2 regions of the Clostridium fermenticellae genome follow, and region 2 is predicted to be linked to the other one. Evidence: a T-box and tRNA genes for the amino acid it is inferred to sense, from the RefSeq annotation. Region 2 holds a T-box; the other holds one or more tRNA genes.
The links. The T-box of region 2 lies ahead of thrS (threonine--tRNA ligase). A T-box ahead of a tRNA ligase gene usually reads a tRNA of that ligase, here a tRNA-Thr.
Positions count from the first base shown of each region.

Region 1: it has a tRNA-Thr gene. The T-box ahead of thrS (threonine--tRNA ligase) is inferred to sense a tRNA for this amino acid. The anticodon was not compared.

Region 1 is NZ_CP032416.1:246,175-250,612, forward strand. It holds gene thyX (FAD-dependent thymidylate synthase) at 1-170, shown strand, start outside; gene rlmB (23S rRNA (guanosine(2251)-2'-O)-methyltransferase RlmB) at 213-965, shown strand; gene D4Z93_RS01210 (NYN domain-containing protein) at 982-1,494, shown strand; gene sigH (RNA polymerase sporulation sigma factor SigH) at 1,571-2,212, shown strand; tRNA gene D4Z93_RS01220 (tRNA-Gly) at 2,283-2,357, shown strand; tRNA gene D4Z93_RS01225 (tRNA-Thr) at 2,363-2,438, shown strand; gene tuf (elongation factor Tu) at 2,511-3,704, shown strand; gene rpmG (50S ribosomal protein L33) at 3,887-4,036, shown strand; gene secE (preprotein translocase subunit SecE) at 4,079-4,309, shown strand; gene nusG (transcription termination/antitermination protein NusG) at 4,357-4,438, shown strand, end outside.
Region 2 is NZ_CP032416.1:863,887-868,324, reverse strand. It holds gene infC (translation initiation factor IF-3) at 1-360, opposite strand, end outside; ribosomal protein L20 leader region at 393-502, opposite strand; gene thrS (threonine--tRNA ligase) at 589-2,505, opposite strand; T-box leader at 2,570-2,808, opposite strand; T-box leader at 2,836-3,059, opposite strand; gene ytxC (putative sporulation protein YtxC) at 3,120-4,040, opposite strand; gene D4Z93_RS04275 (DUF6873 family GME fold protein) at 4,168-4,438, shown strand, end outside.

The DNA.
Region 1 (4,438 bases), 620 kb from region 2:
AATGGGAAATAAGAGAACTAGCTTATAATATGTTTCTTGAAGTAAGGAAGGTTGCACCAACATTATTTAAATATTGTGGACCATCTTGTGTGAATGGCTCATGTTCTGAAGGCAATATGACATGTGGTAAAATTGAGGAAGTTAGAGCTAAGTATAAAGAAGGTGAGTAATTGCAGAAGAAAAAGGTATTTAGAAGTAGTAAATCTGAAGATATGAAAAATGATTCATTTAGGGAGGATATGATTGAAGGAAGGAACGCTGTAATTGAAACACTGAAATCAAATAAAACCATAGAGCAATTGTTTGTTGCAAATGGAGAAATCTCAGGTTCTATAAATACTATATTAAAGTTGGCTAAAGAGAAGAAAGTAGTAGTTAAACGCGTTGATAGAAAAAAACTGGATAGATTATCTCAAACAGGTTCACATCAAGGGGTAATAGCACAGGTTACTCCATACGAATATTGTGATATATATGATATATTAGATTTTGCTTCTCAGAAATCAGAGAATGAATTTATAATAATTTTAGATCAAATAGAAGATCCACATAATTTGGGTTCCATAATAAGAACTGCTGAAACATGTGGAGTACATGGAATTATAATACCTAAAAGGAGAAATGTAGGAGTGACTCCAATTGTTTATAAGACATCAGCAGGTGCTGTGGAACATATGAGAATAGCCAAAGTTTCAAATATAAATAGTACTATAGATGAGCTGAAGGAACATGGTATATGGATTTATGGGGCAGATATGAAAGGTGAAAATTATTGCTTTGAGTCTAAGCTAAATGGGCGGATAGCTTTGGTTATAGGTAGTGAAGGAAGAGGAATATCCAAGCTTACTAAAGAAAAATGTGATGTGCTTTTAAAAATACCTATGGTTGGAAAGATATCGTCTTTAAATGCCTCTGTCGCCGCTGGTATACTTATGTATGAAACTTTAAAGCAGAGAATAAAATAGGGTTATGTGATGTAAAGTGAAAAATATTTTTGTAGATGGATATAACGTTATAAATAGTTGGTCTGAGTTAAATAAAATAAAAGAATATAGTTATGAATCCTCAAGGAACAAGCTTATAGAAATTTTGAGTAATTATGCGGTGTATAGGAATTATAGAGTTTTTATTATTTTTGATGCACATATGGTAATTGGAAGCATAGAGAAAAAGGAAAGAGTCAATAATAATGTAATGGTAGTTTTTACTAAAGAAGGAGAGACAGCGGATAGCTTCATTGAAAGGACTGTAAATGATATAGGACGTTCAGTTGAGGTATGCGTTGTGACATCTGACTCACTTGAACAGCAAGTTATTTTTGGACGTGGAGCAATTAGAATGTCATCGATAGAATTTTATAAAGAAGTACAATCAACTCGAGTTAATATACAAAAAAGAATTCATAAAGGGTATTCAAAGAAAAAATTTGAATTAAAAGATTCAATTGATACGGATATACTGGAAAAACTTGAAAAAATTCGGAGAAGCGAGTGAAAATCTATTGACTGTTAATTTATTTCTAAGTATAATCAGTATTGTATGATACATTCTTGACTTGGAGGGGATTACCTTGAGTAAAAAAGGTTGTGCTAGTAAAAAAGTTTCCTCCTTTGGAGATGAAGTAGACGAGGAAGTTGTTATAAAGGCTAAAAATGGAGATGTTAAATCTCAAGAATATCTGATTAATAAATATGAAAATTTCGTAAAAGCGAAGGCAAAATCCTATTTTTTGATTGGAGCAGATAAAGAGGACATATATCAGGAAGGAATGATAGGATTATATAAAGCAATAAGGGATTTTAGAACCGATAAATTGTCTTCTTTTAAAGCTTTTGCTGAATTATGTGTAACAAGACAGATTATTACTGCCATTAAGACGGCTACACGTCAGAAACATATTCCTTTAAATACTTATATATCTTTAAATAAACCTATATATGATGAAGAATCGGATAGGACTCTTTTAGATGTATTATCTGAAGCGAAAGTTGCTGATCCAGAGGAATTGATCATAAGTAAAGAAGAAATAAGCCACATACATACTGAAATCGGAGAGGTATTATCTAATTTAGAAATGGAAGTTTTAATGTCTTATCTTGATGGAAAGTCATACCAGGAAATTGCGTGTGACCTGGATAGGCACGCTAAATCTATAGACAATGCTCTCCAAAGAGTTAAAAGAAAACTAGAAAAATGTCTAAGTGATAAATAATTGTATATTGACAAAGGATTATACTTGTATTAAAATTGATAATCGGTATATAACTTTTAAACTATTATAAGCAGGAGTAGTTCAGTGGTAGAACACCAGCTTCCCAAGTTGGCTGTCGCGGGTTCGAGTCCCGTTTCCTGCTCCAAAATTGCCCATGTAGCTCAGTTGGTAGAGCGTCACCTTGGTAAGGTGGAGGTCACCGGTTCAATCCCGGTCATGGGCTCCAGTAAAATAAATTTGCAAAACACTAGGGTGAGTTTACTTAAACCAAAAGTTAATAATTTAGGGAGGAATAAAAATGTCAAAACAAAAATTTGAAAGAAATAAGCCACATGTAAACATAGGAACAATAGGACACGTAGACCACGGAAAGACAACATTAACAGCAGCAATAACAACAGTTTTATCAAAAGAGGGAAAAGCAGCAGCAACAAAATATGATGAAATAGATAAAGCACCGGAAGAAAAAGAGAGAGGAATAACAATCAATACAGCACATGTAGAGTATGAGACAGATAAAAGACATTATGCACATGTAGACTGCCCGGGACATGCTGACTATGTAAAGAACATGATAACAGGAGCAGCACAGATGGATGGAGCAATCCTTGTAGTAAGTGCAGCAGATGGACCGATGCCGCAGACAAGAGAGCATATATTGCTGGCATCAAGAGTTGGAGTTGACTATATAGTAGTATTTTTAAATAAAGCAGATCAGGTAGATGACCCGGAATTAATAGAATTAGTAGAGATGGAAGTAAGGGAATTATTGAACGAGTATAACTTTCCTGGAGATGACGTTCCAATAATAGTAGGAAGTGCGTTAAAGGTATTGGAGAATCCAGATGACCCGGAAGCAACGAAATGTATACATGAGTTAATGGATGCAATAGACAGCTATATACCGACACCACAGAGGGCAACAGATAAACCATTCTTAATGCCGGTAGAGGATGTAATGACAATAACAGGAAGAGGAACAGTAGCAACAGGAAGAGTAGAGAGCGGAATATTAAAAGTAGGAGACGAAGTAGAATTAGTAGGACTTAAAGAAGAAAAGACTAAGACGGTAGTAACAGGAGTAGAGATGTTCAGGAAGACATTAGACCAGGCAATGGCAGGGGATAATATAGGAGCATTGTTAAGAGGAATACAGAGAGATGATATAGAGAGAGGCCAGGTACTGGCAAAACCCGGTACAGTACATCCGCACAAGAAATTTGTAGGTCAGGTATATGTACTAAAGAAAGAAGAAGGCGGAAGACATACACCATTTTTTAATGGATACAGACCACAATTTTATTTCAGAACAACAGATGTAACAGGATCAATAAAATTACCGGAAGGAACAGAGATGGTAATGCCGGGAGATCACATCAATATGGATGTTGAATTAATAACACCGGTAGCAATGGATGAAGGATTAAGATTTGCAATAAGAGAAGGCGGAAGAACAGTAGGTTCAGGCGTCGTTACTACAATTGTTGAGTAATTGAATTTATAGGACTGGGTTTCTAGACCTAGTCCTTTTAAAAATCATTTACTGTGTATATTTAGGACAATTTTATTGACATATAAGCTGACTTATGATAAATTATCTAAGTGATGCACAATTATGAGAGATTAAAATATTAATATAAATATTATATATGTAGTTTTCAGGAGGTGTAAGAAATGAGAACAAAAGTAACATTAGCTTGTACGGATTGTAAACAGAGAAACTACAATACAATGAAAAATAAGAAAAATGATCCAGATAGGTTAGAAATGAAAAAATATTGTCCTTTTTGCCATAAACATACATTACATAAAGAGACTAAGTAGTCCTTTAGAGTCATAAATAAAATTTAGAGGATGTGAACAAAAATGGCTGTAGATAATAATGTAAAAAAAGTTAAAGGTTCAGCAGCGTCCGGCAGTGGTTTTATTGGCTTTTTAAAGGAATTGTTATCAGAACACAAAAGAATAACTTGGGCATCTAAAGATAAAGTAAAGAAAGCCACGATTACGGTTATGATATTTTGTGTCGTATGTATTGTAATTGTAGGTGTATTAGATTTTGGTTTTAATAATTTATTTAAACTTGTTTTTAAATAAAATTAAAAAAGGAGGGAGGAAGGGAATTAGTTCCCATTCCTTATATTATGGCAGATAAAGCTAGATGGTATGTAGTTCATACATATTCTGGTTATGAAAATAAAGTAAAGGCTAATCTTGAGAAAATCA
Region 2 (4,438 bases):
TTTAACCTTGTCTCCTGCCATCAAAAATTTTCTTGCATTATTCGATTTAATGGATATATCATGTTCCTCTATAGTAGGACTCAATCTAACTTCTTTTATATTTATGACCTTTTGTTTCTTTTTAGCTTCTTTATCCTTTTTAGTCTGTTCATAAACATATTTACCTAAGTCCATTATTTTACAAACTGGTGGTTTTGCATTCGGTGATATTAAAACTAAATCCAATTCTTTTTCTTCTGCAATCTTAAGTGCTTCCCTGGATGACATAACCCCAACTTGTGAACCATCATTTCCAATAACTCTTACTTGCTTTTCCCTTATGCTTTCATTACTAAGAAAATCTTTATTAATAATTTTCACCTCCTAGGTGTTTTTAACAAAACTTTATAAGTTAACAATAAAAAGGACGGCTTAAGCCGTCCTTAGAATAACAAAATCAAAAATTCCATAAACCTTACTAGCCGTGCTGTAAGGTGAGAAACGGCTGTTTCTTCTTAACATATGCTATTATATAACTAATTTTTTAATAAGTCAATATTATTTTATACTAAATTGGCTCATAAAAATTATAGAAATCATATTTGGTTATTAATCTATTTCACTAATTCTATTATCTATTTCACTTCTAACTTTCTTTATAAAATCATTTAATTTAACTGATCCGAGATCTCCTTGTTTTCTGCTTCTTACAGTGATATTACCTGCTTCCATTTCTTTTTGTCCTAATACAAGCATATAAGGAATTTTTTGAAGCTGAGCTTCTCTAATCTTATATCCTATCTTCTCATTTCTCAAATCAAGTTCAACCCTAATTTTATTTTTCTTTAATTCACATGCGATCTTCTTAGCATACTCAATTTGGTCATCAGTTATATTCATAATTTTAACCTGTACTGGTGCAAGCCAAGTTGGAAATGCTCCTGCATAATGTTCTGTCAGTATTCCTATAAACCTTTCTATTGATCCAAATACAACTCTATGAACCATAACTGGTCTGTGTTTCTCTCCATCTGCACCTATATAAGTTAAATCAAATCTTTCTGGCATTTGAAAATCCAATTGAATTGTTCCACACTGCCATGTTCTGCCTATACAATCCTTTAAATGGAAATCTATCTTTGGTCCATAGAATGCTCCGTCTCCTTCGTTAACCCTATACTCCATACCTGCTGCATTCAATGCATCTCTTAATCCATCAGTTGCTGCTTCCCAGTCTTCATCACTTCCCATTGAATTTTCTGGTCTTGTTGATAATTCAACAAAATATTCGAATCCAAATACCTTATAAAAACTGTCTATAAGTTTTATAACATTCAATATTTCATCTCTTATATTGTCTTTAGTCAAGAACATATGTGCATCATCTTGAGTAAAGCACCTAACTCTCATAAGTCCATGAAGTGCACCTGATTTTTCATGTCTGTGAACAATACCCATTTCAGCATATCTTATTGGAAATTCTCTGTATGAATGTATTTGACTCTTATATACAATTATTGCTCCAGGACAGTTCATAGGTTTTATAGCATAATCTTCATCATCTATCTTTGTAAAATACATATTCTCCTTATAATGATCCCAATGTCCTGACTGTCTCCAAAGTTTTTCATTTAATATTATTGGAGTCATTATTTCATCATATCCAGCCGCTTCATGCATTTCTCTCCAAAAATTCTGTAGGGTATTTCTTATAATCATTCCCTTTGGATGGAAGAATGGGAATCCTGGTCCTTCTTCATGAATACTAAATAAATCAAGTTCTTTACCTATCTTTCTATGGTCTCTTTTCTTAGCCTCTTCCATCATTCTTAAATATTCTTCAAGATCTGCCTTCTTCTCAAATGCAGTTCCATATATTCTTTGAAGCATCTTATTTTTCTCGTCACCTCTCCAATAAGCACCTGCTATTGAAAGAAGTTTTATGACCTTTACCTTACCAGTTGATCCAACATGAGGACCTGCACATAAATCCACAAAATCTCCCTGTTTATAAAAAGATATTACCGCATCCTCTGGTAAATCTTCTATCAACTGAACTTTATAAGGTTCTTGCTTTTCTTTCATAAGCTTTATAGCTTCTTCCCTGGGCAATTCAAACCTTTTAAGTTCCAAATTCTCTTTTACTATTTTATTCATTTCAACTTCAAGTTTTTCAAGTATTTCTGGTGTAAATGAAAATTCTGCATCAAAATCGTAATAGAATCCATTATCTATTGCTGGTCCTATAGCCAACTTTACATCAGGATACAACCTTTTAACTGCTTGCGCTAATATATGTGAAGCAGTATGTCTTAATATCCATTTTCCATCCTCATCTTCAAATGTCAATATTTCAAGCTTACAATCTTTATTTAATTCACTCATAAGCTCTGCCTTTTCGCCATCTATTTTCGCTCCAACAGCTTTTTTTGCCAGAGATGAACTCAATTTAGAAGCCACTTCTGATACTTTGGTTCCATTCTCAACCTCCATAATACTGTTATTCTTTAAAGTAATCTTTATCATGACTGTTTCCTCCTATTTATAAATTTATAATTAAATAATTATATATAAAAAACACCCGTCCAATATATGGGACGAGTGTAGATCGCGGTTCCACCCAACTTCAACAAATTAAATATAATACTAAACGATACCTAATGTTTGTTACCTTAAATCTTTAACGCAGATACGCGGGAATACCTACTAAAATTCAATATCCAACTCAAAGGTGGTTTTCAATAACACTTACCTGAGAAATCTTCCAGCCAGTGGATTCCTCTTTCTTAAAGCAGTCTATTATTTACTCTTCCTTTTCAAAGTCTTTATTCAAAAATATAAAAACTCATCCCAAAAACATGGGACGAGTATTAATCGTGGTTCCACCCAATTTGATAATAGATAAATAAAATCTATAATCATCTCAGAATCTTTAACGCAGATTTACGGAAATATCTACTAAGTTCAATACTCAACTCAAAGGTGGTTTTCAATAACACTTACCTAAGAAATCTTTCAACCAATGGATTCCTCTCTCTTAAAGTAGCCTGTTATCTACTCTTCCTTTTCAAAGTTTTAATCATTTATTGTGATCATTATATTATGTGTATTTATATTTGTCAATAGATAATTTTAAAAAACTAATTTTTAATTTTACTGTTAAACAAACTTTCACATTTGTCCTCTACCGCACTACACGAATCACATACCTCACAAATTTTTACCCTATCTTTAAATATATTTTTTATAGTACCTATAAACTCTTCATTTTGTATATTTTCCATACCATGAATAACTATATTTTTAGGACAATTTGTTATTAAAATGCCTATAATTACGTCCTCTTCATTAGAATTTTGTTTATACTGAATTTCATCCAAATCCATGAGTAATTCACGAGTAATATCTTTTCCAGTGGCATCTCTTAATAAATATTTACCATATTCTGTTATTACTATATCTATCTCATCAATTCTACTTTCCTGAATCTCAACAAAATACTTTAAAAGTTTTATAAAATCATTATATTCTTTCTCAACCATATATTGTTCTACTATTTTATCAACAATACTTTCCAAATCATCTTGAAGGTCATTCATTCTAAATCTTATAAAACCATTTATATTTATCTCATTATTCTCCCTTATGCAGTCAGCAATTTTATCTAATATCATATTTTTTTTATTCATACAGTATATAGAGTTTTGATCAAATTTGTAACCATATCCTTTTAGTACACTCTTAATATTTTTCATAATTTGATCTATTTCATCATATCCTAAGAAGAAATAGGTATCAGATAACAATTCAAATAAATGTTTATCACAAAATTCATTTATAACAATATTATAAATAATTCCTGCAACATTCATATTGAATAGATTATATACCTTTTCACTTAATTCTCCATCACAAAATACCTTCACGAAGTGAGTATTAGACTGTATATTTTCTGAAATTCCCATGATAAAGTTCTTTTCTTTAAAATACCTTACTACATTTTCTATATCATATATTAAATCTTCTCTTTTATCATCATATACAACAGTAAGTAATAACATTTGACACACTCCCTTCTTTAAATTAGTATATGTGTAAACAAAATGTATATACAAAAATTTATTTGCAAATATCGACAATAATAATATAATAAGTTATACTCGATACTAACTTAAATAGGAGAAATTTATGTGTGTAATTATAGATTGCAGAACAAGCATTGAAGAAATAAATAATCTAAAAAAACTTGGGTTCAAGCCACTTATGTGTCCTAAATCAGATTTACTTTATGAAGCAGTATCAGGCCATCCTGATATGTTGTTAAAAATTGTAAACAATAATACAATTCTAGTACATAAAGACATGCCCCTAAGCTTTATAAATAAGTTGAGAAATTTAGGATATAAAATCTTTTTATCAAAAAATAATTTAAATAGCAAATATCCAAATGATATTATAT